Regions from separate parts of the Neorhizobium sp. S3-V5DH genome, predicted to be linked through region 2. Evidence: riboswitches for the same ligand, from Rfam matches in the RefSeq annotation. Region 2 holds a riboswitch; each other region holds the start of a gene.
The links. A riboswitch is a leader RNA that binds a small molecule or an ion and turns the genes downstream of it on or off. The one in region 2 is predicted to bind thiamine pyrophosphate.
Positions count from the first base shown of each region.

Region 1: it holds a riboswitch for thiamine pyrophosphate, as region 2 does, so the genes downstream of both, thiB (thiamine ABC transporter substrate binding subunit) here and thiC (phosphomethylpyrimidine synthase ThiC) in region 2, are expected to answer to the same signal.
Region 3: it holds a riboswitch for thiamine pyrophosphate, as region 2 does, so the genes downstream of both, thiM (hydroxyethylthiazole kinase) here and thiC (phosphomethylpyrimidine synthase ThiC) in region 2, are expected to answer to the same signal.
Region 4: it holds a riboswitch for thiamine pyrophosphate, as region 2 does, so the genes downstream of both, EDE09_RS15650 (multidrug effflux MFS transporter) here and thiC (phosphomethylpyrimidine synthase ThiC) in region 2, are expected to answer to the same signal.

Region 1 covers NZ_SMCL01000009.1:180,469-187,843, reverse strand. Annotated here, with positions in the region: gene EDE09_RS15155 (ABC-F family ATP-binding cassette domain-containing protein) at 1-1,642, shown strand, start outside; gene EDE09_RS15150 (response regulator) at 1,791-2,240, shown strand; TPP riboswitch at 2,283-2,388, shown strand; gene thiB (thiamine ABC transporter substrate binding subunit) at 2,426-3,436, shown strand; gene thiP (thiamine/thiamine pyrophosphate ABC transporter permease ThiP) at 3,444-5,066, shown strand; gene EDE09_RS15135 (ATP-binding cassette domain-containing protein) at 5,059-5,766, shown strand; gene EDE09_RS15130 (M48 family metalloprotease) at 6,113-7,375, shown strand, end outside.
Region 2 covers NZ_SMCL01000008.1:192,297-199,671, forward strand. Annotated here, with positions in the region: gene EDE09_RS14405 (amino acid--[acyl-carrier-protein] ligase) at 1-250, opposite strand, end outside; gene EDE09_RS14410 (acyl-CoA dehydrogenase family protein) at 301-1,482, opposite strand; gene EDE09_RS14415 (acyl carrier protein) at 1,482-1,733, opposite strand; TPP riboswitch at 1,911-2,040, shown strand; gene thiC (phosphomethylpyrimidine synthase ThiC) at 2,137-3,948, shown strand; gene EDE09_RS14430 (lysine-2,3-aminomutase-like protein) at 4,731-5,777, opposite strand; gene epmA (EF-P lysine aminoacylase EpmA) at 5,774-6,844, opposite strand; gene efp (elongation factor P) at 7,011-7,375, shown strand, end outside.
Region 3 covers NZ_SMCL01000020.1:75,924-83,298, forward strand. Annotated here, with positions in the region: gene hutU (urocanate hydratase) at 1-867, shown strand, start outside; gene EDE09_RS22110 (HutD family protein) at 876-1,457, shown strand; gene thiD (bifunctional hydroxymethylpyrimidine kinase/phosphomethylpyrimidine kinase) at 1,486-2,307, opposite strand; gene thiE (thiamine phosphate synthase) at 2,304-2,939, opposite strand; gene thiM (hydroxyethylthiazole kinase) at 2,936-3,733, opposite strand; TPP riboswitch at 3,780-3,874, opposite strand; gene EDE09_RS22130 (heavy metal translocating P-type ATPase) at 3,988-6,180, shown strand; gene EDE09_RS22135 (alpha-glucosidase) at 6,166-7,375, opposite strand, start outside.
Region 4 covers NZ_SMCL01000010.1:99,007-106,381, forward strand. Annotated here, with positions in the region: gene EDE09_RS15645 (TetR/AcrR family transcriptional regulator) at 1-572, shown strand, start outside; TPP riboswitch at 1,012-1,127, shown strand; gene EDE09_RS15650 (multidrug effflux MFS transporter) at 1,269-2,501, shown strand; gene prpB (methylisocitrate lyase) at 2,877-3,800, opposite strand; gene EDE09_RS15660 (tripartite tricarboxylate transporter permease) at 3,806-5,335, opposite strand; gene EDE09_RS15665 (tripartite tricarboxylate transporter TctB family protein) at 5,335-5,772, opposite strand; gene EDE09_RS15670 (tripartite tricarboxylate transporter substrate-binding protein) at 5,784-6,779, opposite strand; gene EDE09_RS15675 (sensor histidine kinase) at 6,841-7,375, opposite strand, start outside.

The sequences.
Region 1 (7,375 bases), on a different contig from region 2:
CGGTGAGGTCTTCCGTCACCCCGCCGCAACCATCCGCTATCTTGAGCAGGCCCCCGATTTCGCGGATTTCAAGACGGTGCAGGCTTATGCGGAGGCCGGTCTTGGTCCCGGCGACGATCCTTACCGCGTCACCTATCTGCTCGAACATCTGGGATTGACGGGCCAGGAGGATCCGAAAAACCTTTCGGGGGGGGAATCCCGCCGCGCAGCGCTTGCGCGCGTCATGGCGCCGGAACCGGATATCCTGATGCTGGACGAGCCGACCAACCATCTCGACTTGCCAACGATCGAATGGCTTGAAGAGGAGCTGCGCAAGACGAGAAGCGCGCTGGTTCTGATCTCCCACGACCGGCGGTTCCTGGAAAAGGTGTCAACCGCCACCGTTTGGCTCGACCGCGGCACCTCCCGGCGGCTCGACAGGGGATTTGCTCATTTCGAAGCTTGGCGTGATGAAGTGCTGGAAGCGGAAGAACTGGAGCAGCACAAGCTCGGAAAAGCCATCGAACGCGAGGAGCACTGGCTGCGCTACGGCGTGACAGCGCGCCGCAAGCGCAATATGCGCCGGCTCGGCGAATTGCAGACCATGCGTTCGAATTATCGCGGTCACAAAGGCCCGCAAGGTACCGTGCAGGCAAAAATCACCGAGGGCCGGGAGTCCGGCAAATTGGTGATCGAGGCCGAGAACATTACCAAAGCTTATGATCGGCCTATCGTAGCACCGTTCTCGATCCGCGTGCATCGGGGCGATCGGATCGGCCTGGTCGGCCCGAACGGTGCTGGAAAGACGACACTTCTGAAGATGTTGACCGGCCAACTTTCACCCGATAGCGGAACCGTGAAGTTCGGTACCAATCTGGAAATTGCGACAGTCGACCAGAAACGCGAGGACCTGGACCCTGAAGAGACGCTGTCCCACTATCTGACGGACGGCCGTGGCGAAACCCTGCTCGTCAATGGGGAACAGCGCCACGTCGCCGGTTACATGAAAGATTTCTTGTTTCAGCCGGAGCAAATCAGGACACCGATCAAGAACCTGTCCGGCGGAGAACGCGCCCGCCTGATACTCGCCCGTATCATGGCAAAGCCATCGAACCTGCTGATCCTTGACGAACCGACCAATGATCTCGATATCGAGACGCTCGACCTGCTCCAGGAGATCGTGGCAAGCTACAACGGTACCGTCATCCTCGTCAGCCACGACCGCGATTTCCTGGATCGCACTGTGACCTCGACCATCGCGCCGGCCAATCCCGACGCACCGGATGGGCGCTGGATCGAATATGCAGGCGGCTACACCGACATGCTGGCACAGCGCAAAGGCGCTTTGGAGGAAAGGCGCAGGGCCGAAAAGGCTGAAAAGCCGAAGGCCGAATTGAACGCTTCCGTAGAAGCGCCGAAGGGCAAAGGCAAGCTTTCCTACAAGCAGAAATTCGCGCTCGAAAATCTGCCGAAGGAGATGGCGAAGACTGAAGCGGATATCGCCGCACGGGAGAAGAAGATGGCAGATCCTGCTCTCTTCACCAAAGACCCTGCCGCTTTCAACAAGCTCGCAGCTGAAATGGAAAAACTTCGGGAAAACCTGACAAAGATGGAAGAGGAATGGCTGGAGCTCGAAATGCTCCGGGAGGAGCTCGAGGGATAATTTAATAATTTGTTATGCTTAACAAATAGTTAGGCAAGAAAAGCATGTACCGGCCCGGAACAATCTCCCTCCTCTGGCGTTCGAAAGGCAATCAGCGCCGGGACGCACCTCACGTGCCGGCATAGTGAGAACCGAATTGGGGACATTCATGCTGACAAATGTTGAGAGTGGTCGGCTGGCCCGCGAGGCGCCAAGTCAACGCGTACTGATTGTCGAAGACGAGTTCCTGATCGCCCTCGACATTGCCGAAACGGTTGAACATATGGGACTGGAGGTCGCAGGATTTGCGCATGGCCGCCGGAATGCTCTCGAATTGGCACCGGAGGCGGATATCGCCATTGTCGACGTCAATCTCGCTGATGGGCGGACCGGGCCGGATATCGGTCGCATGCTCGCTGAACGTTACGGGGTCACCGTCATTTATATGACCGGGAATCCGGAAGACGTTGACGGTGTGAGGGGGCCTCTGGGTGTTCTGACAAAACCGGTGCTCCCCCATGTGGTCGAGCAGTCGATTGACTATGCTGTGGCAAACCGCCTCGGCCGTTCCGCGAAAGTGCCGCGTGAACTCAAGGTTTTTCGGCAAGGGCGGGCCTGAACCGGCCCCTTGCCAGCGGAACTTCCTACCGTTAAATCTTTCTCCGCTCTAACGGGGTGCCACACGATTTCATGTGGCTGAGAGGCATTGCCAACCCGCGGAACCTGATCCGGTTAGCACCGGCGGAGGGATTAGACGGCTTGTTGCCAGCGCCTATTCCCCAAACTTTTGAAGAGGAGGCGCTGATGCGCAATATCATTCTGTCGATGTTCGCGGCCGCGGCGGCGCTGTCCCTTTACACTGTCGCGCACGCTCAAGACAAAACGCTGACCGTCTATACCTACGAGAGCTTCCTTTCCGACTGGGGCCCTGGCCCCAAGGTCAAGGAGGCTTTCGAGAAGACGTGTGCCTGCAATGTGAAATTTGTCGGCGTGGCGGATGGCGTGGCGCTGCTCACACGCCTCAAGCTGGAAGGCCAGGATACTGATGCGGATCTCGCACTTGGTCTCGACACCAATCTCGTTTCCGAAGCCAAGGTTACGGGGCTTTTCGACGCGCATGGCCTTGATCTTGCGGCGGTCAAAGTACCTGGCAGCTACAGCGATGACACCTTCGTCCCCTATGACTATGGCCACTTCGCAGTCGTCTACGATACGGAGGCGATGAAGAACCCGCCGAAAAGCCTTCGGGAGCTTGTTGATGGAGACCCATCGCAGAAGATTGCGATTGAAGACCCTCGCACCTCGACACCTGGTCTCGGCCTCCTCCTCTGGGTAAAGTCTGTCTATGGCGATAAGGCCCCGGAGGCCTGGGCAAAGCTCAAGAACCGCATTCTGACGGTAGCGCCCGGCTGGTCCGAAGCCTACGGCTTGTTCACCAAAGGCGAAGTCCCGATGGTGTTTTCATACACGACCTCTCCCGCCTATCACATGGTCGAGGAAAAGACCGAACGTTATCAAGCAGCGTCCTTTGCCGAAGGCCACTACATCCAGATCGAGGTGGCCGGCATCCTGAAGGGCGCTTCGGAAAAAGAACTGGCGAAAGAGTTCCTGAAGTTCATGGTCTCGCCTGCCTTCCAGGATATCATTCCCACCACCAATTGGATGATGCCCGCCGCGAAGATATCCGGCGCTCTGCCGGACGCCTTTAACAAGCTGGTCCAGCCGCAGAAGACCTTCCTCATGGGATCGGACGAGGTCGCCAGGAACCGCCAAGCCTGGATAGACGAGTGGCTGACTGCCATGAGCATGAATTAAGAAGATCATGTTGCTGACGCGGGGAGAGCGAAGAAGGGGCATCGCCTGGGGTCTTATGAGCTTCGCCTCTATCGCCCTCTTCGTCGCCATTGCCGTTGTTGCATTGCTTTCCTGGGATGCCGACGGCGCCCAATCCCGGCTCTTTACGGCCTACACATGGCGAATCCTGCGCTTTACGCTTTGGCAGGCGATGCTGTCGACATTGCTTTCCGTAGGGCTTGCACTTCCCGTGGCACTCGCTCTTGCCCGCCGGCCCGACTTTCCCTGCCGAACCTGGATCGTCCGCCTCCTGGCGCTGCCGATGGGGCTGCCGGTTTTGATCGGCGCGCTAGGGTTGATCGGTATATGGGGGCGTCAGGGCCTGATCAACGGCCTGCTGTTGACGCTCGGCCTAGACCAGCCCATCAGCATCTACGGTCTTTCCGGAATCCTGCTCGCACATGTCTTCTTCAACCTGCCGCTCGCCACGAGGCTGTTGCTCGCGGCACTGGAGCGCCAGCCGGCGGAATACTGGCTTCTATCCGCAAGCCTCGGCATGAAACCGCTCTCGGTCTTCCGGTTTGTGGAATGGCCCGCCGTTAAAAACGTCATCCCAGGCATCGGCGCGCTCGTCTTCATGCTGTGTGCCACGAGCTTTACGCTGGTGCTGCTGCTGGGCGGCGGACCGGCAGCGACCACGCTCGAAGTGGCGATCTACCAATCGCTGCGTTTCGATTTCGACCCGCCGCGGGCGGTCGCCCTGGCGCTGCTGCAAATCGTCATAACAGGCGTTATTCTGCTCGGCATGGCATTATTGCCGACGCCGGATGACCCGGGTGCAGCCTCGGGCCGTACAAGCCGCCGCTTCGACGGTCAGGCGTTGTCTGTACGTCTTTGGGATTCATTTGCCATACTTGCTGCCACGGTATTCCTGATCATGCCACTGGCTTCGATCCTTGCCGCCGGGCTTAGAGCAAATCTCTGGAACCTCGCATCGAGCGCCGCCTTTCTTACCGCCGCCTGGACGAGCTTCTCCATCGCTTTGAGTGCCGGAATGCTGACGATTGTGACCGCGCTCGCCATAATCGCAGGAAGGGAAGCGGTGGCAGACATGAAAAAGCCCGCGGCGAGCGCTCGGGGCTTCGCTGCAATGCTTGCGGGCACGTCCTCGCTTGTTTTGCTGGTGCCGCCGGTCGTCCTCGGCACCGGTTGGTTCCTGGTGCTACGACCCCTTGGGGATGTTGGTCGCTTTGCCCCTCTGCTGGTCGCGGTGATCAACATGCTGATGGCGCTGCCTTTTGTGATGCGGGTGCTGGAGCCGGCCATCGAGACCCATCGTCAGCGGACAGCCAGGCTTTCCGCAAGTCTCGGCCTCTCCGGTCCTTCGCGGCTTTGGCATATCGACCTCCCTGTGCTTTTAAAGCCCCTGGCGACGGCACTTTCCTTCGCCATGGCACTGTCGCTCGGTGATCTCGGGGCCGTGGCTTTATTCGGTTCCAACGATCTCGTCACGTTGCCCTGGCTCGTTTACAGCCGGCTATCCAGCTACCGGACCAATGACGCCGATGGCCTGGCGCTTATGCTGGGCATCATTTGCCTGCTGCTGACCATATTGGGAACGACCGGCCGGAGAGGGGCGGAGAATGGCTGACGGCATCAAGCTGGAGAATGTCGAATTGAGGCTCGGCACCACGGATTTCCGGTTTGATTGCGCTCTTCCCTCCGGCGCGGTGACAGCCATTACTGGGCCATCAGGGTCGGGCAAATCCACTTTTCTCAATATCATTGCGGGTTTCGAAGTTCCCGACATGGGCCGCGTCTTCGTCGCTGGAGAGGACGTGACGGAAAAACATCCGTCCGAACGACCGGTTTCGCTGGTTTTCCAGGACCACAATCTTTTCGCTCATTTGAACCTCTTCACCAATATCGGTCTCGGCATCAGTCCTTCGCTGACCCTTTCGCCCGAACACCGAAAGGCAATTTCGCAGGCGTTGGAACGTGTGGGGTTAGGCGGATACGAAAAACGCATGCCAGGCACGCTTTCCGGGGGCGAGAGACAGAGAGCCGCCTTTGCGCGCGCCTTGGTGCGCAACAAGCCCGTACTGCTGATGGACGAACCGTTTGCTGCGCTCGATCCGGGTCTTCGCATCTCGATGGCGGGCCTTCTGCTCGACCTGCATCGGGAGACGGGCAATACCGTGCTGATCGTCACCCATGATCCGAAAGAACTGAACCGCTTGGCCGATCACGCCCTATTTATTGAGCAGGGACAGATCACGCTGGAGGCACCGGCAGAGGAATTTCTGGGCCGTCGCGACATCCCGTCACTCCTCGAATTTCTTTCGAGCTGATCGCTCCCGGCTCTCTTGAAGGAGTGTCTATCGACCTTTTTGACCGATCACGCCCGGAGACTCTTGCAAAAGCTCCGTTACATTTGCCGCCACAATTTGGACGTGGCGCAATGGCATCGCGAACTGGCTGTGGGGATTTTCTTTGCAAACACGCCGATAAGACATATCTCAATAATGTCTGTGCATGTGGTGCGAAAATCGCTAAGCGAACATGGAGAACAAACTCGCTTTGGTTCGAGAGAGCCATCCTAAAGCCGGATGGCAGACCTTGGAAATGACGGTGCGTGAAACGAGGACGATGAGGCGCGATACGGCTGGTTCGATGGTCTTGCCAAGGGCTCGCTTCATGCTGGGCTTTCGGACTGCGGGCGCCTTGCTGCTCGGGGGAACCCTGCTGGCCGGCTGTCAGTCCATCTTCGAGCAGGCCTATACTCCGAACGTCTCTCCTTCCGACTCGCCGCAGATCGTCGATGAAGTCCAGAAGAACGATCCCCGAGCGCAAATGGGAGCGCGGGAGCATCCCCGCATCGTCGCGAGCTATGGCGGAGAATATCGCGATGCCAAGACCGAACGGCTGGTCGCCCGGATAGCCGGCGCCCTGACCGCTGTCTCGGAAAATCCCAACCAGTCTTTCCGCATCACTATCCTGAATTCGCCGGCGATCAACGCCTTCGCGCTGCCCGGCGGCTATCTCTATGTGACCCGCGGGCTTCTCGCCCTGGCAAATGACGCTTCGGAAGTCGCAGCGGTCCTCTCCCACGAAATGGGGCATGTGACCGCTAACCACGGTATCGAACGGCAACGGCGCGAGGAGGCGGAAGTGATCGCCAGCCGCGTTGTCGCCGAGGTCCTTTCGAGCGATCTTGCCGGCAAGCAGGCGCTTGCCCGCGGCAAGCTCAGGCTTGCAGCATTTTCCCGCCAGCAGGAGCTGCAGGCTGACGTGATTGGCGTGCGAATGCTAGGCGAGGCAGGATATGACCCCTATGCGGCGGCGCGTTTTCTGGATTCCATGGCAGCTTATGCCAGGTATTCATCCGTCGACCCTGACAGCGACCAAAGCCTGGACTTTCTGTCAAGTCATCCCAATTCCACGCAGCGTGTCGATCTTGCGCGCCGCCATGCGCGCAATTTCGGCCAGGAGGGCACAGTCGGCGACAAGGGCCGCGACTATTATCTCGCCGGCATCGACGGCCTTCTCTACGGGGACAGCCCACAGGAAGGTTATGTGCGCGGCCAGACCTTCCTGCATGGTGGGCTCGGCATCCGTTTCGACGTGCCACCCGACTTCCGTATCGACAACAAAGTGGAAGCGGTACTGGCGACCGGGCCGGGTGAAACGGCAATCCGGTTCGATGGGGTCGCCGCCGGCGATAACAACAGCCTGACCAATTACCTGACGAGCGGTTGGGTGGCGGGGCTGCAGCCCGAGACGGTGCGGGAAATCCAGGTCAATGGATTGCCCGCGGCAACCGCTCGCGCTTCAGCCGACCGCTGGGACTTTGACGTTACGGTCGTCCGGGTGGGCGAGCAGATATTTCGCTTTCTCACCGCGGTGCCGAAGAACAGCGCTTCACTGCAGACCACGGCCGATCTGCTGCGCAGCACGTTC
Region 2 (7,375 bases):
AATGCACGGTGCCGGCGAGCTGCGGAAAGCTCTTCATGTAGCCGCTCTGCTCGAAGAAGGCGCGGTTCATGCCGGGCGGAAAGCGCATGGCTTCCGCGCCGTCGGCCCCGCCTATCCTGTCGATCAGCCGCTCGAAGGCCGTAATCACATCTTCGAACCGGCCGCTGCGGCCATAAAGCCCGTCGACGCCGGTGTCGATCAGAAGGCCTGCGTCGAACAGGCGGTCGAGAAAGGAAACTTGCATATCCATGGCTTCACCTCATTCAATTCATTTGACGGGCAATCATTGACGGGTGGGCGTCAGCCGAGAAGGCTGGTGTCCGGTTTCTGTACGAGCAGCATGGTCGACGTGTTGCCCAGAATGCGGTCGTTGGAAATCATCAGCTGGGCCGAATGGGCATCGCGCAGATGCCGGCCGAGGCTATAAGGCGTGCCGTTCTTGTAACCCATGATGCCGCAGATGATCATCGCCTGGTTGATGATGGTCAGGATCGTCTCCGACGAGGCGAGCTTGACGTTGTTCATGGCGATCGAAAACGCCATCGAGGAAAGCTGGTCCGGCTCAGCCTTGGCGTCCTCGTAGGCCTTCAGGCCCGAAAGAATGTTCGACTTCAGGAGCTGCAGCAGGTTGGATGTTTCCGCGAGTCTCAACGCGCCGGGCGGCGTGGTGCCATTCGCCTTGCGAGCGGCGGCGCGCACGAAGGCCTGCGCACGCAATACCGCATCGGCTGCGATGCCATACCATACCGCGCTCCAGAGGAGGTGCGACGAGGCAAGCATGCTCTGCGCCGCGATTTCGGCAAACGGTTTCGGGAAGATCTGCGTGACCGGCGCCTCGCCTTTGAAGATAAAGCCGTCAGAGCAGGTGCCCCGCATGCCGAGCGTATCCCAGTCCACCGTCTTTTCCAGCGTATACTGGTTCTTCCTGAAAACGGTCATGACCTGGTCGCCCGGAGCCGCGTCGGCGTGGGCGCGGGAGGTCACCATGATGACATCCGCATGAACGCCGTAAGAAATGACGGTCGCGTCCTTCGTCAGGCGGCAGATGTTTCCGTCGATCTCGATGGCGCAGATGGAATTGCGCAGATTGCCACCGATGCCGCCTTCCGTTGTCGCGGAGGCGACAAGAAGCTGACGGGCGCAAAGCTCGCGCATGAAATCCCTATGCCACTCGCTGTCGCCGCCGTGCTCGACCAGGCTTGACACCTTGATCTGGTGCATGGCGAAGACCATGGCGCTTGCCGCGCATGCCTGTCCCAGGATGGAGCAGACCTCCGCGATCTCCTGTGTCGAAGCCCCCTCGCCGCCAAGCGATATGGGGACCTGAATGCCGAGCAGGCGTTCGGCCCTCATGGCATCGACCGCTTCCTGCGGAAAACGGGCTTCCCGGTCGACGCGGTCGGCATTTTCGGCCGCGACCTCCGCCACTCGGCGGGCACGTGCGCCGAGCGTCATGTCGGCGGCAAAGGCTGGGAGGCTCATCACGCAGCCTCACGGGCTTTCACGATCTGGGCGACCGTCTGCTCGATTGCCGAGATGCTGGCAAAGGACTTGCGATTCAGGAGGCTGTCGGGAAACTCGATGTCGAAAGCCTCTTCGATGGCCAGCATCAGCTGCACGGAGGCAAAGGAGGAAAGCCCGGCCGCATAAAGATCGGCCGCATCTTCAAGTTCGGTCACTGCAACCGGAAGCCCGCCGACCCGTGCCAGCAGTTCGCGAATAGTCTCGTTCATCTCGACATCTCCAATGACTGGAATTTGCGTTCATCGCCGGGAACACTGTCTACGTCGGAAAGCATAAAATTCCGGTAAGAAACGTCGTGAAGTTAGGGCTGCGGGATTCGCTAAAATCCGAGATATCCGCATGGCCAGCTTTGGCTTGACACGGGCGCTCGGCAGGTTTTTGATGCTCGCATTCACCAGGGGGGTCCCGGCAAGGGGCTGAGATACTGCTGGTCGGACGGCTTTGCCGCCGAGGCGCAGTGACCCGTTGAACCTGATCCAGTTCATACTGGCGTAGGGACGGTGCGAGCGCTCACGGCTTTCAGGCGGGATTCCCGTCCATCGGCTCAGGCGTTTTTCCATCATTCCAACACTGGAACTGGGTCTCCAAACGGCAAACCTTGGAGCCTCACCCATGAATATCGCCACACCAAAGCTTACGCCTGTCGTCACGACCGGTCCGCTTCCCGCCTCCACCAAAGTTTTCAAATCCGGTGTCGTCCACGCGGATATCCGGGTGCCGATGCGTGAGATCGCGCTGCATCCGACCTCCGGCGAGCCGCCGGTCACCGTCTACGATTCCTCCGGCCCCTACACCGATCCGGCCCATGCGGTCTCGATCGAAGCCGGCCTGCCGCGGCTGCGCGAAAGCTGGATCAGGGCGCGCGGCGATGTCGAATCCTATGAAGGCCGCGTCGTGAAACCGGAGGACAACGGGTTTGTCACCGGCGATCGCCTGACGCCGGAATTCCCGGTCCGCAACACGCCCCTGAAGGCGAAAGACGGCAGGGCCGTTACCCAGCTTGCCTATGCGCGCGCCGGCATCGTCACGGCGGAAATGGAGTTCATCGCCATCCGCGAAAATCTCGGCCGGCAGGCGGCCAAGGAAGCTCTCATCCGTGACGGCGAGAGCTTCGGAGCGCATATTCCGGATTTCGTGACCCCTGAATTCGTTCGCCGCGAAGTCGCGGAAGGACGGGCGATAATCCCCTCCAACATCAACCACCCCGAAAGCGAGCCGATGATCATCGGCCGGAATTTCCTGGTGAAGATCAACGCCAATATCGGTAACTCCGCCGTCACTTCCTCCATGGCGGAGGAGGTCGAAAAGATGGTCTGGTCGATCCGCTGGGGTGCGGATACGGTCATGGACCTGTCCACCGGCCGGAACATCCACAATATCCGCGAATGGATCATTCGCAATTCGCCGGTGCCGATCGGCACGGTGCCGCTCTACCAGGCGCTCGAAAAGGTGAACGGCATCGCCGAAGACCTGACCTGGGAGGTCTATCGCGACACGTTGATCGAGCAGGCTGAACAGGGCGTCGATTATTTCACCATCCACGCGGGCGTCAGGCTTCCCTACATCCCGCTCACCGTCAATCGCGTCACCGGCATCGTCTCGCGCGGCGGCTCGATCATGGCAAAGTGGTGTCTGCATCACCACAAGGAGAGCTTCCTCTACGAGCATTTCGAGGAAATCTGCGATATCTGCCGGGCCTATGACGTGTCCTTCTCGCTCGGCGATGGCCTGCGTCCCGGCTCGATCGCTGATGCCAACGACGCGGCGCAGTTTGCGGAGCTGGAGACGCTCGGCGAACTCACCAAGATCGCCTGGGCGAAGGATTGCCAGGTGATGATCGAAGGCCCCGGTCATGTGCCGATGCACAAGATCAAGGAAAACATGGACAAGCAGCTCAAGGTTTGCGGCGAGGCGCCGTTCTACACGCTCGGGCCGCTGACGACCGATATCGCTCCCGGCTACGACCACATCACCTCAGGGATCGGGGCAGCGATGATCGGCTGGTTCGGCACGGCGATGCTCTGCTACGTGACGCCGAAGGAACATCTCGGCCTGCCGGACCGCAACGACGTCAAGGTCGGCGTCATCACCTACAAGATCGCCGCGCATGCGGCCGATCTCGCCAAGGGCCATCCGGCAGCCCGGGTTCGCGACGACGCGCTTTCCCGCGCCCGTTTCGAGTTCCGGTGGGAGGACCAGTTCAACCTGTCGCTCGATCCGGAAACGGCGCGCTCCTTCCATGACGAGACCTTGCCGAAGGAAGCGCACAAGGTGGCGCATTTCTGCTCCATGTGCGGCCCGAAGTTCTGCTCGATGCGGATTTCGCATGATATCCGGGCTGAGGCGCAGAAGGAGGGACTGGAAGCCATGGCCGCCAAATACCGCGACGGCGGCGATCTCTACATGCCGGTGGGGAAGGAGTGAGCATGATCCCATGCCCTTCGACGTTGGGCCAGTTCACGTCGAGGCCGGTTCACCCTCCTCTGCCCTGCCGGGCATCTCCCCCTCAAGGGGGAGATCGAAGGAGGCATGCTCAGCGATCCCTTTCCAATCGTGAAGGGCAGGAAGCCGGCGGGGAGCAGAATTCAGCAATCTTGCGGCAATCTCAAGGCTTTGACTGGGTTAGGGCCTCGCTTCCAGCCGATCTCCCCCCTTGAGGGGGAGATGTCCGGCAGGACAGAGGGGGTATGGCGGGGCACGCCCCACAATGCTGCCTTTCCATGTTTGTCCCGGGGACAATTCATCGCCGCCGCTCAGCATCTCCAATGACTTGACCGCGTCATCATCCCCACCCTCCGCATCCATGCCTACAATCCTCCCGCTTCCGTCGCCGGAGTGTTTCGCGAGACGTTCGCGGGCAGGCGGGAGCCGGCGCTTCCATTGGACCCGTAACGTGCGGGAAAGGTGGAAGAGGTGAAAGCCATGGAGGAGAGCGGGCCATCAACCCGATCGCTTCCTATCAAGCCTCCCCCGGGCAGCCATGTCCGGTTCGGTATAGCCGTGCAAGTGGCAAGGTTTCCCGAAAGGAGACCGCAAATGAAGCCACGCAGCGAGGCGAGATGATCACCTGTAGGGGCAGGACACCCCGAAAGAACGCCGAAGGCCACGCGAATGCGGAGCCACACATACAAAATCAAATGAGGTTCCGCATTCGTGTGGGCTCTCCAAAACACGGGCAGGAGCTGTCGCGTGAAGGCGAGCGCGCGTCACTTCGGAGGATATCTGTGCTCCTCGCCGCGGAAATCGCTGACCGAATAGCAGCCGCCTTCCGTGCGTACCGCACTTTTGCCGATCATCGCCTTGCCATGACCGCCCGGAATATCCAGGACATAGGTCGGCTGGCACAGCCCGGAAACATTTCCGCGCAGCGCCGCAACGATCTTCTGCCCATCGGCGATATCCAGCCGGAAATGGCTGGTGCCGGGCGCAAGATCCGGATGATGCAGATAATAGGGTTTGACCCGGGTTTCGACAAAAGCCTTCATCAGGTCGCCGAGCACGACCGGATCATCGTTGATGCCCTTGAGCAGCACCGTCTGGCTGACCATGGGAATGCCTGCATCGATCAACCGCGCGCACGCGGCGCGGGCGGTATCGCTCAGTTCGCGGGGATGGTTGGCGTGAAGCGCCACATAGATCACCTTGCCGCTTTCCTTCAGGGCGGCGATCATCGCCTCGTCCACGCGGTCCGGCTCGACCACCGGAACCCGCGTATGGAAGCGGACGATCTTCACATGCGGGATATCAGCAAGCCCCTGCATGATTACCGAAAGCCGCCGCGGCGAAAGGACCAGCGGATCTCCGCCGGTGAGAATCACTTCCCAGATCTCGGAATGTGCGCGGATATAGGCGAGCGCCGCCGACAGCTCTGCTGGCGCCAGCGTGCCGTCGCCCTGCGGACCGACCATTTCGCGGCGAAAACAGAAGCGGCAATAGACCGGGCAGATATGCACGGCCTTCAACAGCACGCGGTCCGGATAACGATGGACGATGCCCTTTACCGGACTGTGCGCCTGATCGCCGATGGGGTCGGCGCGTTCTTCCGGCGTCGCCAGCAACTCGGCCGGATCGGGCACGAATTGCCGGGCGACAGGATCCTGCCGGTCGGTACGGTCGATGAGCGAAACCACGGTCGGCGTCAGGGCTATGGCGTAACGGTCCGCGACGGCGCGAATGGCTGGGAGTTTTCCCGGTTCGATCAGTCCGGCGGATGCCAGCTCATCGGTAGTCTTCAATGAACGCGTCGCGGTCATCCAAACACCTCCGCGACCGGCGCCCACATGACCTGCTCAATGCGCGTGGCACCCGTGGCCAGCATGGCGAGCCGGTCGAAGCCGAGCGCCGCGCCGCTTGCCGCCGGCATGATCGAAAGCGCGTCGAGAAAATCCTCGTCGAGCGGGTAGCGCTCCCCGTAGATGCGGGCTTTTTCCGCCATCTCGTGTTCGAAGCGGCGGCGCTGCTCGCCGGCGTCCGTCAATTCCCCGAAAGCATTCGCCAGTTCGACCCCGCAGGCGTAAAGCTCGAACCGTTCAGCCACACGCGGATCACGCGCCGAAGGCCTTGCCAGCGCTGCCTCGGAAACCGGGTATTCGCAGAGAATGGTTGCCCGGCCTTGCCCGAGATTGGGCTCGATCTTCTCCACGAGCACCTTGCTGAAAAGATCGGCCCAGGTATCGTCCTCCGAGAACCGTATGCCGGCTTGTTTCAGACCCGTTGCAAGAAGATCGCGGTTCGTGTCGCCGCTCGCCGCAACGGATGCAAGCAAATCGGTGCTGGCAAAGCGGTGGAAGGCTTCGGCGAGCGTCAGGCGTTCCGGCTCCGCAAAGGGATCAATTTCCATCTGACGGAAAACAAAACGCTTGGTCTTCGCGGTCTCGGCCGCCAGTGCCAGCATATGCGCACAGTCGTCCATGAGCTGCTCGTAGCTTTCGCCGACGCGATACCACTCGAGCATGGTGAATTCGGGATGATGCAGCGGTCCGCGCTCCCGGTTGCGATAGACATGCGCAAAGGTGAAGATACGGCGCTCACCGGCAGCCAGCAGCTTCTTTGCCGCAAATTCGGGGGAGGTGTGCAGGTAGAGAGGTGCCCTCTTGCCATCAATCGCGATGGCCTCCGTCGCGAAAGCATGCAAATGGGTCTCGTTACCAGGAGAGACCTGCAAAGCGGCCGTGTCCACCTCGACGAAGTCGCGCTTGCCGAAGAAGCCGCGCAAGGCGGTCTGCACCGCGTTGCGGCCCATGAGGAAGGGCCGGCGGTCCTTGTGGCTTTCCGGCGTCCACCAGGGCGTCCGGGATGTGGCAGGTCTGGGCGCGTTCATTTATGGCTTTCTTTGCCGGTTCTCCGCGGCGAGGCTTCCACTTTGCGCTATTTTAGGGTAGTTCCCGCGCGGAAAACAGACGATCCGTCCTTCAGGCCGGTTATCGCCCGGTCCTCTACGACGCATTTCCGGCAGTGACAAGCCGCCAGGCTATATAAGGATTATCATGGTCAAGATCATCGCTTCTTCGGTCCGCAAGGGCAACGTCCTCGAAGTCGACGGCAAACTCTATGTCGTTCTCACCGCCGAGAACTTCCACCCCGGCAAAGGCACGCCGGTCACCCAGGTCAATATGCGCCGTATCGTCGATGGCGTTAAGGTATCGGAGCGCTGGCGGACCACCGAGCAGGTGGAGCGCGCCTTTGTCGAGGACGTGAATTTCCAGTATCTCTACGAAGACGGCGAAGGCTTCCACTTCATGAACCCGGAGACCTACGACCAGGTGGTGGTCGACGTCGAGACGATGGGCGACCAGAAGGCCTATCTCCAGGAAGGCATGACCTGCATTCTTTCCATGCATGAGGGCGTTGC
Region 3 (7,375 bases), on a different contig from region 2:
GTTCACGGCTATCTGCCGATCGGCTGGACGGTCGCCGAATGGCGGGCGAAGCAGGAAAGCGATCCGAAGACGGTTGAAGCCGCCGCCCGGGCTTCGATGAAAATCCATGTCGCCGCCATGGTCGATTTTTGGAATATGGGCGTTCCCACGCTCGATTACGGTAACAATATCCGCCAGGTTGCCAAGGAAGAGGGGCTTGAGAACGCCTTCGCTTTCCCGGGCTTCGTGCCTGCCTATATCCGTCCGCTGTTTTGCCGTGGTATCGGCCCCTTCCGTTGGGCGGCACTTTCCGGCGATCCGGAGGACATCTACAAAACCGATGCCAAGGTGAAGGAACTGCTGCCGGACAACAAGCACCTGCATAACTGGCTGGACATGGCCCGCGAGCGCATCGCCTTCCAGGGCCTGCCGGCCCGGATATGCTGGGTGGGCCTGGGCGATCGTCACCGTCTGGCGCTGGCCTTTAACGAAATGGTCAAGAGTGGCGAATTGAAAGCACCTGTCGTCATCGGCCGCGATCATTTGGACAGTGGTTCCGTCGCTTCACCCAACCGCGAGACGGAAGCCATGAAGGACGGATCGGATGCAGTATCCGACTGGCCGCTTCTCAATGCCCTGCTCAACTGCGCCTCTGGCGCGACATGGGTCTCACTGCACCATGGGGGCGGTGTCGGCATGGGTTTCTCGCAGCATTCGGGCGTTGTCATCTGCGCAGACGGCTCCGATGACGCTGCCAAGCGTCTGGAGCGAGTTCTGTGGAACGATCCGGCCACCGGCGTCATGCGCCATGCCGATGCGGGTTACGAAATCGCGCTCGAATGCGCTAAGGAAAAGGGCTTGCGGCTGCCGGGCATCCTCGGCAATTGAGGACCGAGATGCGTCTCCTCAAGGCAGACAAGCATAGGGCCATGCCCTGGAAAAATGGCAAGGGCGTCACTCGGGAGGTGGCGTCCGAACCCTTGCCGGGCAATCCAGATGGCCGGTTTCTCTGGCGCGTCAGCCTCGCGACAGTAGAGGGCGAGAGTGATTTCTCGCCCTTTCCCGGCATTGACCGGACCATCGCGGTCCTTGCCGGCGACGGCATGCAGCTAACTGTGGACGGCGTCCTGCAGCCGGAAATGCGGGCATTGTGCGGCCCTTTTCCATTCTCCGGCGATAGTAGCGTCTCCGCCAGATGTCTGGGCGGCCCGATTACCGACCTCAACGTCATGACGCTTCGCGGCTACGCATGGCATCACGTGCAGCGATGTGCCTTCGAGGGACCCCTTGTCTTCAATACCGCCAAGGCACTTTCCGCGATTGTTTTTACGGGCACCTGCATGGTTCGAGCGGATGGAATCGAGCTTGCGGCAGAAGGACAAGACGTCCTTTGCTGGATAGCCCCGGATGTGCATGTCCATTTGACCGCCGAGCAGAGCAGCGTCGTTTATCTCATCGAGATGGAGCGCCTTTCGTGAGGGGAGGCAGGCAACCTTCCCGCCCAGGTCAGCTCGGCTGTTGTTCACTCGCCCATAGCGCGTGGAAGTGCTGGACAGGCCCGTGGCCGTTGCCGACACTCAGTGTGCCGGCTGCAGCTATGGCGCCTGCAAGATAGTCCTTGGCGATCGCAACGGATTCGGCAAGCGGAGCGCCTTTGGCAAGTTCGGCGGCGATCGCACTGGACAAGGTGCAACCTGTGCCATGGGTGTTTTGCGTGGAGACCCGCGTACCCTCAAACCAGTGAAGACCGGTGGATTCCGCCAGGACGTCGGGGCTTTCAGCCCTTTCAAGATGGCCACCCTTGATCAGCGCCGCCTTCGGCCCCAGCCGGAGTAGTCTCTCGGCCTGGCCGGCCATTCCCGCGCGGTCTACCGCCATCGCTTCACCTAGAAGAGCCGCGGCTTCCGGCAGGTTGGGCGTGACCAGCGTGGACATGGGTATTAGCCGACGGATCAGGATCTCTATCGCATCGGAAGCCAGAAGTGACGCCCCCCCTTTGGCGACCATGACAGGATCGAGCACGATCGGCAGATTGTCATTATAGGGACGGAGGGCATCCGCAACGACTTCGGCGATTTCCGCATTGGCAATCATGCCGATCTTGACCGCATCGACCCGGATGTCGGCAAAAATGGCGTGGATCTGCCCGGCCACGAAAGCAGGCGGTACGAGATGCACTCCTGTTACCCCCACCGTGTTTTGCGCCGTCAAGGCAGTAAGGACTGCCATTCCAAAGGTGCCCCGCGCCGAAAACGTCTTCAGGTCCGCCTGAATTCCCGCGCCGCCGGAGGGATCGGAGCCTGCGATGGATAAAACATTGCGGATCATAGGCGCGCCTTTCTGACCTCGTCAGTTATTCTTCGTGCGGCTTCCTTCGGGTCCGGCTGGCCGCAAATGGCGGAGACTACGGCGATCCCGTGGGCACCTGCCGCCAGCGCCTTGCCGGCGTGTTCCGCCCTGAGGCCGCCGATGGCGACCGCTGGCACCGATGCGGCCGCCACGATACGCGCCAATCCATCGAAGCCGATCGGCTGCTTGTGATCCGGTTTGGTGGGAGTGGCGAAGACCGGGCCTATTCCGACGTAGTCGACGAGAGATGGATCGACGCCCTGCGCAAGCTCCTCGGTTTCGACCGACACGCCGACGATCATACCCTCTCCGACGCGGCGGCGCGCCATCGATGCCCCCATGTCGCTCTGTCCCACATGCACTCCCTCGGCGCCGATGGCGATCGCGGCTTCGACATCGTCATTGACGATCAAAGGTATGCCGCTGCCTGCGAGTGCCGCTTTCAACGCCTGACCGGTCTCGATCATCCTTGCGGTGCTGGCGTTTTTGTCACGCAATTGAACCATGGTCGCACCACCTTCCACGGCGAGCCGAGCGGTCTGCGCCATGCCGAGGCCTTGGCATAACTCGGGATCGAGGACGAGATAGACGGATAGATCGAAGGCTTTCATGCTGCTACGAGCTTCGCTTTGGCATCCAGCGTCTCTGGCGAAAGCGATGCCAACCGGTCAAGAAAAAGGGGAGAGAAAGAACCGGGGCCATTAGCAGTGAGTGCTGCTTCCTCCCCCGCGACCGCGAACATCGCGAGGGCGGCCACCGTCGCGTCGAACGGCCTATCCGGACGGACTGCGACAAAGGCACCAACCAGAGCGGTCAGAGAGCAACCAAGTGCCGTAACACGAGGCATAAGATCAGATCCGCCGAGGATATGGACGGAGCGAGAACCGTTGGTAACGAAGTCCATTTCGCCGGTAACGGCTACGACGCAGGCGTGATCACGAGCAAGCGCAACGGCGGCGTCTTCGGCCTTTTCGGTTTTGTCGCCGCTGTCGACGCCCTGACCGCGAGATTGCGCTCCTGTAAGTGCCATGATCTCCGAGGCGTTGCCGCGAATGACTGTGGGCTTCAGCGCCAGGAGTTCTGTAACGGCAGCGCTGCGGTAGGGGGTCGCGAAATGGGCGACCGGATCGAGGATCCAGGGCTTGCCCTCCTCGCTGGCAGCTTTTGCCGCTTCCTTCATGCCGGAAAGGAAGTAAGGCGAAAGCGTTCCGATGTTGATCGTCAACGCCGCAGCGATGCGAGCGAAATCTCCTGCTTCCTCCTTCGCATGCACCATGGCTGGCGAGGCGCCGGCGGCGAGCATCACATTGGCCGCGATGTTCATCGCCACGAAATTGGTGATGTTCTGCACAAGGGGGTTCTTTTGGCGCATTGCCGATAGAATCTGGCCTGGAGTGTCTGTCATCTGCGTCCTCGCCTTTTCAGGTGGAGGGGCGCAGGGCATTTCATCAGAAAAAGCCCAGGCGACTCCCTCCGCCAGCATGATCTGGTTCAGGTTCAAAGGGTACTTCTCAGCCCGGCAACCCGGACGCCCCTGTCTGAGGCAAGGACTAGCGCATATGCCGCCATGGGCGCCAGCGATTTTTGTCAAAAAAACTACTTGTAGCTCTAGTCGCTAGAGGTTGTAGTTATGGTACCCGATCCCAGGCGGAGAGAAAGATGACAGCAAAGAATCAGGCTCGTTACAAGATCGGCGGAATGGATTGCGCAAGTTGCGCGGCAAAGATCGACACAGCAGTTCGACGCATTCCCGGCGTCCAGGATGTTTCCGTTTCTGTTGCTGCAGGCACGATGATGGTCAGCCATGATGGAACGTGCGACCTGCCAGTGATCGAAACGAAGGTTACCGGGCTTGGTTACTCGCTGCGCGCTCTTGGGCAGAAGTCGCCTCGACCAGCAGAGCTGCCGGATCACGGCCTTGATCATGAAGGTCACGACCATGGTCTCCCCGAGACGAAAGATCTTGCAGGATTGCATGAGCACGATCGCATGGACGGATTGTGGTGGAAGAGCGCCAAAGGACGGCTGACGATACTGGCAGGTATTGCACTGGCAGCAGCTTATGGGGTCGGGCACCTGGTTCCGGCCTACGACACCTATATCTTCGTAGCCGCCATGCTCGTCGGCTTGGTGCCGATCGCCCGCCGCGCCGTCATGGCGGCCTTGGCGGGTACGCCGTTTTCGATCGAGATGCTGATGACCATCGCTGCCCTTGGTGCCGTGGTCATCGATGCGTCGGAGGAGGCGGCGGCGGTGGTCTTCCTATTCCTCGTCGGGGAGCTTCTGGAAGGTGTCGCCGCCGGCAAAGCGCGCCAGAGTATTCAAAGCCTGACGGCACTGGTGCCGAAGACCGCGCTGCTGGAAATAAACGGCAAGACACGAGAAGTACCGGCAGAAGATCTTGGGATCGGATCGATCATCCTGGTGCGGCCAGGCGACCGCATCTCTGCGGACGGCATCATTGTCGCCGGCGAAAGCGCAATCAATGAAGCGCCGGTGACGGGCGAGAGCATATCGGTCGTAAAGACTGTCGGCGATGCGGTTTTCGCCGGCACGGTGAATGGAGACGCGGCCCTGCGGGTGCAAGTGACAGCGGCTTCCGCCGACAATACCATCGCCCGGATTGTGCGCCTGGTCGAGGAAGCGCAGGAAAGCAAGGCACCGACCGAACGCTTCATCGACCGCTTTTCGCGCTATTATACGCCAGCCGTCGTGGTCGTCGCAGCGCTGGTCGCAGTGTTGCCGCCACTTATCACTGGTGAAGCCTGGGAAGGTTGGATCTACAAAGGGCTTGCCATTCTTCTGATCGGCTGCCCTTGTGCGTTGGTCATCTCAACGCCTGCTGCAATTGCTGCGTCACTGTCCTCCGGTGCCAGGCGCGGTCTGTTGATGAAAGGCGGTGCGGTCCTCGAAATGGTGGGCAAGGTCACAGCCATCGCGCTGGACAAAACCGGCACGTTGACCGCCGGTAAGCCTCGGGTAACCGATGTGATTGCCTTCGGGCGTAATGCCGATGAGGTGCTTCGCATCGCTGCCGCGCTCGAAACCGGGTCCAGTCATCCGCTGGCGATGGCCATTCTCGCCAAGGCTGCGGACGATGAAGTAGACATTCCTGCCGCGAGCGATGCGAGGGCGCTTGGCGGCGAGGGTATAACGGCGGTCGTCGAGGGCCAGGAGGCCTTCCTGGGTTCGCCGAAAGCAGCGGCCGATCGGGTTTCGCTGTCCATGGCGCATCGGCGGCAGATCGCCGGCCTTAATGATGAGGGTAAGACCGTATCCGTGTTGATCGCGGCCGGGGTGCTGGCCGGCGCGATCGCCATGCGCGACGAACCGCGGCCCGACGCGAAAGAGGGCTTGAAAGCGCTGACGAATGCCGGCGTCCGGACGGTCATGTTGACAGGCGATAACGCCCGTACCGCGAGCGCGATCGGCAAGGATCTCGGCCTCGAGGTGCATGCCGAGCTGATGCCTGAGGACAAGCAGCGGATCATTGCGGAATTGAAACGCAAGGGTTTTACAGTTGGCAAGGTGGGTGATGGTATCAACGATGCGCCGGCCTTGGCGGCGGCGGACGTCGGCATCGCCATGGGCGGGGGCACGGATGTGGCGCTCGAAACGGCCGACGCCGCGGTACTTCACGGCCGTGTACGCGACATTGCCGACATGATCGAGTTGTCGAAGCGCACGATGCGCAACATCCACCAGAACATTGCCATTGCTCTCGGCCTGAAGGCCGTCTTCCTTGTAACCACGGTTCTCGGTGTGACCGGGCTCTGGCCGGCAATTCTGGCGGATACCGGTGCCACTGTGCTTGTCACGCTCAATGCGCTGCGTCTGCTACGCGGTCGGTGAAAGGATGGCAAATGCCTCATAGGGTTTGAGTTCCACAACCGGACCAAGGTTGTCGATGGGGTGGTAATTTGTGATCAGGCATCGGCCGGTGGTCTTCAATTCATCCGGTATGGTCAAAGATACTTCCCGTGCGGTGAAGTTGGCGATGACGACCAGCCGCTCATGGTCGAGGCTGCGGGAATAGACAAAAACGTCCGGATGCTGATCCAGCCAGGACTGATAAAGCCCATAGACGATAACCGGATGTGCTTTCCTTAGGGCGATCAGCTGCCGGTAGTGGTTCCAGACCGAACGTTCGTCGGTCATGGCAGCTTCTGCATTGATCGTTGTATAATTGGGGTTGACCTCTATCCACGGCACGCCGGAGGAAAAGCCGCCATGGGGCGCAGCGCTCCATTGCATCGGCGTACGCGCATTGTCACGTGCGTTGTCATTGGCGCCTGTGATGAATTCCTCCGGCGACAGCCCGGCCTCGATGTGCAGGCGGTGCATGTTGAGGGTCTCGATATCCCGATATTGATCTATCTTGGTAAAGGGGACGTTGGTCATCCCGATTTCTTCGCCCTGATAGATGAAGGGTGTGCCCTTCAAGAGATGCAGCACGGTCGCCAGCATCTTGGCGGATTCGGACGGATAGCCGCGGGAGTCGCCATATTTGGAGACGGCGCGGGGCAGGTCGTGGTTTCCCCAGAAAAGGGAGTTCCATCCGTCTTCCGACAACGCATATTGCCATTTGCTGAGCACCGACTTCAGCTTCACGAGATCGAAGGGCTTGGAGCGCCACTTGCCGTAGACTTCGTCCCATTGCTGCGTGACATGCTCGAACTGGAAGACCATCGAAAGTTCGTTGCGATCGCGCCCGGTATAGAGCAAGGCCGAACCCGGCGTCGCGCTCCAGGCTTCGCCGACGGTAAGAATGTTGCGGCCACCGAAGGTTTCGCGGTTCATTTCCTGCAGATAGTCGTGCAGATGCGGCCCGTCCTTCACCAGTTCCTGGTCGACCTGCTTGCCGATATAGTCGATGACGTCCATGCGAAAGCCGGCAATGCCACGTTCGAGCCACCAGTTCATCATGTCGTAGATTTCTCGCCGGACCTTCGGGTTTTCCCAGTTGAGATCCGGCTGGCGACGGGAGAAGAGGTGGAGGTAATATTCCCCGGTTTGAGGATCGAGCGTCCAGGCCGGTCCGCCAAAG
Region 4 (7,375 bases), on a different contig from region 2:
GCGAACTTTTTGCGGAATTGGGTTTTCAAGCGACGACATTGGACAAGGTCGCTCAGCGGGCGAAGATATCCAAACTCAGCATCTATCGTCACTTCGAGAGCAAAGAGGCCCTGTTTGGCGCGGCGTTTGCGGCCCGGTGCCATCAGTTAATCCCGCAGGTCCTTTTTGAAGGCGTCGACGGTTCGGCCGAAGATCAGCTCATGGCGGTGGGATCGTCCCTGCTTCGCACGCTGTTGCGCCCGGACGTCCGCAATGTCGAAGCCATGGTCATGGCCGACACGACGAATCAAAAGTCGTTGGGTAAGCTGCATTACGACGCCGGCCCCGCCCATATCATCGCCCAAATCGAGGTTCTGTTGCGTCAATTGCACGACAAGGCGGTTCTAAACGTGCCCGATCCTCTCCGGTCCGCCCGCTTGTTCGCTGCGCTTTTCAAAGGGTCCGATCTCCTAATTATTGCACGCTTCGATCAGGCGCGAGCAGAGGACGACAAGGAGATCGAATCCTACTGCCGATCGGCCGTCGCCATGTTCATGGCGGCGCACGGCGGCAACGACCACGCCGGCGGATAGCCTAGGAGTACTTGCATGATATTTGGATGCTCGCATTGACATCAACCCGGCGATTATCGTTGGGAAACGGGCTGACCGCGGAGTAACCGCTACCACCCCATTGGAAGCCTTGGTGCCGACTTGGCAGACCGTCAGCTTTCGGGAAGCTGCAACGGTGGTCTGAACGGCGGAAATAAAGGCGCTATTCAGACTGTCAGCTTGGCGCATTGTCAGTAGGAAAAGCGGACATGTTGCTTATCGCAGTTAACGTTGGGCTTGAGCCCTTGAGGTCATCGGCTGCCGAAGAAACGCGTTTAAAATCCAGCTTGTGAGACAAAGTCGGGGTTGACACTGCGAGAATGCTTGCCAGGGGGTGGGTGAATTTCCAGGTGAGGTTTTAGGTGGTAACTGTCCGTACCCCTCAAAAAGCGTGCTTGCTTGCGATTTTCGCTCTATCATCGTCTACACCGAGGGGTGCCCTGCCAAAGGGCTGAGATACTGCTGGCCAACGCAGCGCAGTGACCCTTTGAACCTGATCCGGATCATGCCGGCGAAGGGACGGGTCCGACACCTATCCTCAGCCGGCCTCTTAGACGAGGCCGTAATGACACTGACGAAACCAAAGCTCGGAACGAATACCCCTAGAGGCAGCACGATCAAGATCTTGCCCTCACCCTCGATTTCTCCGCGGCGGAGCGGCTTGGAGAGGGCTGAGACATGATGCGCTCCCCTCCAAGGTTCTCGACAATCATCCTATTGTGCGCTCTTTCGGTCATACCGCTGAACGTGTTCCTGCCTTCGCTGGCGAATATCGCCGGGGATTTTCATATAAGCTATGCTTTCGCTAGCTTGTCGTTGGCAGGCTATGCGGTGGTCGCCGTTGCGGTGGAAATGGTCATGGGTCCGCTGTCGGATCGGTTCGGACGGCGACCGATCATTCTGGCGAACCTTGCTGCTTTCACGCTTGGATCAATCGGCTGTGCCCTATCGCCTGATATTTGGATATTCCTCGCCTTCCGTATGCTTCAGGCTACAATTACCTCCTGCTACCCGGTCGCTATGGCGGTCATCAGGGATACCGTCGGAAAGGAGCGGACGGCGAGCAGGATCGGCTATACGGCAATGATCTGGGCGATCGCGCCGATGTTCGCCCCGGCATTCGGCGGGGCTTTAGATCAGGCCCTTGGCTGGCGGGCGATTTTCTGGTGTCTCGCCCTCGCCGGGGCAGTGATGTTCCTCTTGTGCTGGTTCGGTCTGAGCGAAACCAACAAAGCGCGCTCGGACACGATTGCTCAGCAGTTCCGAACCTATCCGGCCTTGTTCCGCGCGCCGCGCTTCTGGGCCTACGGATTGTGCATGTCGTTCTCGGTTGGAGCGTTCTATGCCTTCCTTGCCGGCGCTCCATTGGCGGCAACATCGGCATATGACCTACAGGCCGGAACGCTCGGTATCTTCATGGGCGTCACAACCCTGGGCTATATCTTCGGCAGCTTCCTGTCGGGGCGATATGCCGGACGCGTGCCGTTGACCACCATGATGATTATGGGGCGCGTCGTAGCGTGCGCGTGCCCTATAATCGGCTTGGCCCTGTTTCTGGCAGGCTTCAGGAATGCCATTGCGCTATTCGGCCCCTGCATCCTGATCGGCATCGGCAACGGCCTGACCATGCCGAGTGCCAATGCCGGGATGCTCTCGGTGCGTCCGGATCTCGCCGGAAGCGCCGCCGGATTGGCCGGTGCCATGACGGTTGGCGGCGGTGCGGCCCTTTCATCGATCACGGGGGCGATGCTGACAGAAAACGACGCGACCTATGGGCTCTTCTGCATCATTCTTCTTTCGACGACGATTGGGCTGCTGGCTGCGACATTCGCCGCACTTACCGATAAACACGATTCCACGATAACAGCGGTGAAGTCATCCCATGCTGCCAGCCAATCCGAACGAGGATGAAGATGTCTAGTTCACAACGCATTCTTGCAGCCAGTGCGGTCGTTCGCGACGAAAGACGGCGCAATATTTCTCGTCCAGCGCCGATCCACTAGACAAGGCGTGCTGGATGCTACCGGGCGGCCGCACCGATCTCGGCACACGCGACGTGACGACGCCGTGAGCGATGTCCGCTTCCAGGAAGCGCGCGAGACGGCATCTACCGCCGAGGTGAAGGCGCGTTGCCGCCCGGCGGCATTGGCGATCGGTCGGTGGTACCGCAGGCGACCAGAGCGGCAGCCATCCGTGACCAGTTCCTCGTGTTGAAGGAGGAAGAACTCGACGTATCAGGTCAGGGATCATCTCGCAGTCACTGGTCTTAATGCCACCCATGGGCTTCTACTCCTGTCGCGATTCCGCCTGGGGTACAGCGCTTGCGACAATACTGGCGTCGAGCGATTCATAGCTCGCGAGGTCAATCAGGTCGTATAGTTCGGCCCGTGTCTGCATCCTGGCCACCAAATCTGTCGTGGCGCCATGCTGGGCAAGCTCCCCGTAGAGGTCCTGCTGCGCCCTGTTGGCGACCCGAAGTGACGATACCGGCCAGATCACCATCTTGTAGCCGAGGTCCTGGAGCGCGCCGGCCGTCATGGGAGGAGAGCGACCGAACTCCGTCATGTTCGCCAGGAGAGGGACGCCTCCCATGGCGGCTGCGAACTCGGCGAACATGGCTTCGGTGATCAGAGCCTCCGGGAAGATGGCATCCGCGCCAGCCTTGACGTACAGACGGGCGCGGTCGATTGCCCGTTCTATCCCTTCGTCTGCGACAGCGTCCGTACGTGCCACGATGACAAGAGAACGACGAGCCCTCGCTGCGGCGGCAACCTTGGCTGCCATGTCTTCGGGGGTCGCGAGCTTCTTGTCGTTCAGGTGACCGCACTTCTTCGGCAGCACCTGATCCTCGATCTGGATCGCGGCAGCACCGACTTCTTCAAGACGCCGTACCGTGTTCATGACATTCAAGACTTCGCCAAAGCCCGTGTCTCCATCGACCAGCAATGGAAGACCCGAGGCCCCAACGATCTGCCGGGTGAAGAACAAGACGTCTTCGAGCGTCAGGATTCCGAGATCGGGCAGCCCCATCGAAGCGCTCATCGCTGCCCCGGACAGGTACAGCGCCTCGAAGCCCGCGGCCTTGGCCTGGAGCGCTGCAAGGCCATTATGCGCCCCCGGCATCCTGACGATCTCCGGCTTGCGCAAGAGAAGGCGAAGCCTGTCACCCGCCGGATTTTCGTCATTTGGGTTAGGAAGAAGATAATTCATTGCGGTCAATCCACCTGCAGTGCTGTCTTGTGCCGCCACTTCGCGAAGCGCGGAAGAAGGAGGGGGATAATGAGGACGGCGGCAGCCATGATCCACAGCGTAATCGAGATCGGGCTCGACCATAGGATGGCCACATCTCCGGCAGAGAGCGATAGCGCTCGCCTCAGGCTCTGCTCCAGTATCTTACCGAGCACGAGGCCGAGGATGAGCGGTGCCATGGGCACGCCGAGACGGCGCAGGAGGTAACCGCCGACACCAAGGCCGACCATGAGGACGAGATCGAATGTCGTCGATTTGCCCGAGTAGACCCCGATCGCGCTCACGACGACAATGAACGGCACCAGGACCCAAGCCGGGACGGACAGCATCCTGGCGAACACGCCGACAAGCGGGATGTTGATCGCCAAAAGGATGAAGTTGCCAATGAACAGCGAGGCGATGAGACCCCAGACCAGATCAGGCTGCGAGCGGAAGAGCGCGGGACCGGGTGTCAGGTTGTAGAGCGTCAGGACGCCCAGCATGATCGCCGTCGTCCCGGAGCTTGGAATGCCCAGCGTCAGCATCGGGATGAAGTTGGAGTTGGAAGCGCTGTTGTTTGCCGCCTCGACCGAAGCGAGCCCGCGCACATCTCCCTCTCCGAAACGGCTCCCTTCCGGATCGCTCTTTTCGACAACACGTTTCTCGGTGGTGTAGGCGAGCGCAGAAGCCACGGTCCCACCCGCGCCCGGAAGAATGCCGACGAAGAACCCGATTATCGAGCCACGCAGCGTCGCCATGTTCGTGAAGCGCATCTCCTGACGGTTGAATAGCGAGCGCCCGAACTGCTCGATGCGGACGGCTGCTCCACCATGCTTGGCGTCCAGCATGATCAGCAACTCGCTGATCGCGAAGAGGCCGATCACGACAGTGGCGAACTGAACGCCGTCCACCAGATTCGGCGAGCCAAACGTGTAGCGGTAGACACCCGAGTTCGCATCGATGCCGATCGTGGAGATCGCGAGCCCGAGCCCGATCGCGAGCATCGCCTTCACGGGCTGGTCCGTGAGAAGGCCCGTAAGACACGCGAAGGCGAAGACCATGAGCGCGACATACTCCACGGGTCCGAATGCCAAGGCCCATTTCGCCAAAACCGGGGCCGCAAGGACAATCCCCAAGGTCGCAATGGCCGACCCGACGAACGAGGTCCAGGCGGACAGGGAGAGGGCAATCCCTGCTTTCCCTTGGCGTGCGAGCGGATAGCCTTCCAGAGCGGTCATCACTGCAGACGCTTCGCCCGGCACGTTCAGCAGGATGGCGCTGATGCGACCGCCGTATTCGGAGCCGATATAGATGGCCGCCATCAGGATCAGCGAGCCTTCCGGCGGCAGTCCCAGCGCGAACACGACTGGAACCAGCATGGCAACGGCGTTGATGGGCCCAAGACCCGGTAAGACACCGACCATCGTCCCGACGACGGCTCCAAGCGCAGCCAGGAGCAGGTTTGTCGGAGCAAGAGCGACTCCGAATCCGTGTAACAGGTAGTTGAACGAATCCATCAGACGATCCCTCCGAATGGACCCACCGGAAGAACGACCTCCAGAACTCGGTCGAAGAGCAGGTAGGAAGAGACCGCGAGCACGACACCCGTTACCGCACCCTGCCACCACTTAGCGCCGAAGATCATCGCGATCGGGACCATGAAGATTGTCGTCGCGATTACGAAGCCGAGCGGCTGGAAGAGCAGCGCATAGCCAACGAGACAGCCACATAAAGCTGCGAGCGCTCCGATAGGCCCCGCTGATTCGGAGGACGGTTCTCCGGGCCTCAGCACCAAGATGACGCCGCACAGCGCGATCATGCCTGCAGCTATGAGCGGAAACGCTCGGGGCCCAACAGGTTCGTAGGCGAAGGGTGCTTGAAGCGCGTATCCGAACACGAGCATCATTGCTGCGACCGCGATTGCGGTCGCTCCCAGGAGGCGGTCGGTTTTCATGATGTGAGGCCTTATTTGGTCGTGGCGAGACCGAAGTCAGCGGCGAGCTTCTTGTATGACGCCACCTGTTTTTCCACGAACGCCTTCGTCTCCTCGCCCGTCATGGGAAGCGGGAAGAGGTTGCGCTTCTGAAGTTCCGCGGCGTAGTCGGGAGACTGCATCGTCTTGGCGAAAGCATCAGCCCACCACTTGTAGTCCGCGTCGCTGACTTCAGGTCCGACATAGAACCCGCGGACGATGGGCCACTTGATGTCAAATCCCTGTTCGGTGGCCGTCGGCACCTGGGACAGCTTGCCTGGGAGCCTCTGCTCCGAGAAGATCGCAAGAAGCCTCAGCGGCGCGCCACCATCAATTGCTGCCTGGCTGTCACCCACGTCGTTCATGCAGACATGGACGTGTCCGCCCTGAAGTGCGGTTGCGCAATCCCCGCCGCCCTCGAACGCCACAAAGCGCATGGCTTTGTAGTCGATGCCTGCCGCACGCGCTGCCATCGCGGCCTTCATCCAGTCCTGGCTGCCTATCGTGCCACCGGCTCCGATGATGACAGACTTCGGGTCTTTTTTGATGGCGGCCATCAGGTCCGTCAGCGACTTGTATTCGCTGCTGTCCTGGACGACGACAGCGCCGTAGTCGGTGCCGACGCTGGCGACCCAGCGAACGTCTTTTTCAGAATATGCCCCGAACTTGCCCTGGGCGAGGTTCAGGAGCGATCCGGCGGAGAATGCCACGACGACATTTGGTTCGGCACGGCGCTGTCCGACGATCGCGTTGTAGGCAACCGCGCCAATGCCGCCCGGCATGTACGAGACGCGCATCGGGGACTTGATCGCGCCCGACTGCTGAAGCGTCGCCTGGGCGAGCTTGCAGGTGATGTCGAAACCTCCGCCCGGCTGCGCTGGTGCGATGCATTCTGGATTCTTCGGCTCTGCTTGCGCGAAAGTCGGGGCAACGGAAACGGCTGTGATAGAAATAGCGGCGGCGAGCGCGGCGCGAGATGCAATTGTCATAGATGATCCTCCAGATGACGAACGCAGACCTCCTATCTGCGAAGCTCGCCATATATCCGCCTCAAGCTTTCAACTGGCTTTCAGTTGCCAAAGGCAGGCGGAGCGAGACGACAAGGCCTCTGCGGTCCGACCTGTTCCTCACCTGCATCGACCCGCCGCTGGCGCGGGCGACGGTTAGCGCGATCGCCAGCCCGAGACCGCTCCCGCTCGTAGCCTTTTGACCGCTGCGGAAGCGCATACCGGCGTAGGCGAGTTCCTCCTCTTCCATTCCCGGACCTTCGTCCATTACCTCGACGACAGCCGCGGCGTCTTCTCGCCAAAGCGTCACCGTCACGAGGCTGGTTTCAGGGGCGTATTTGATCGAGTTGTCCAGGATGTTCATCATCGCTTCCTGAAGGAAGCCCTCGTTGGCGCGGACGATCAGCCTCTGACCGGAAGACTCGACGATGCAGTCCATCTGGCGGCTACGTATACGCGGCCACAGCATGCGGACGACTTCTGCGACCGACTCGGCGACGTCGATAGAAGCTTGGGGGTATGTCTCCGTGCCTTGTGACGTCCGCGCCTTGGCAAGCGCAAGAAGCTGGTTTGTCGTG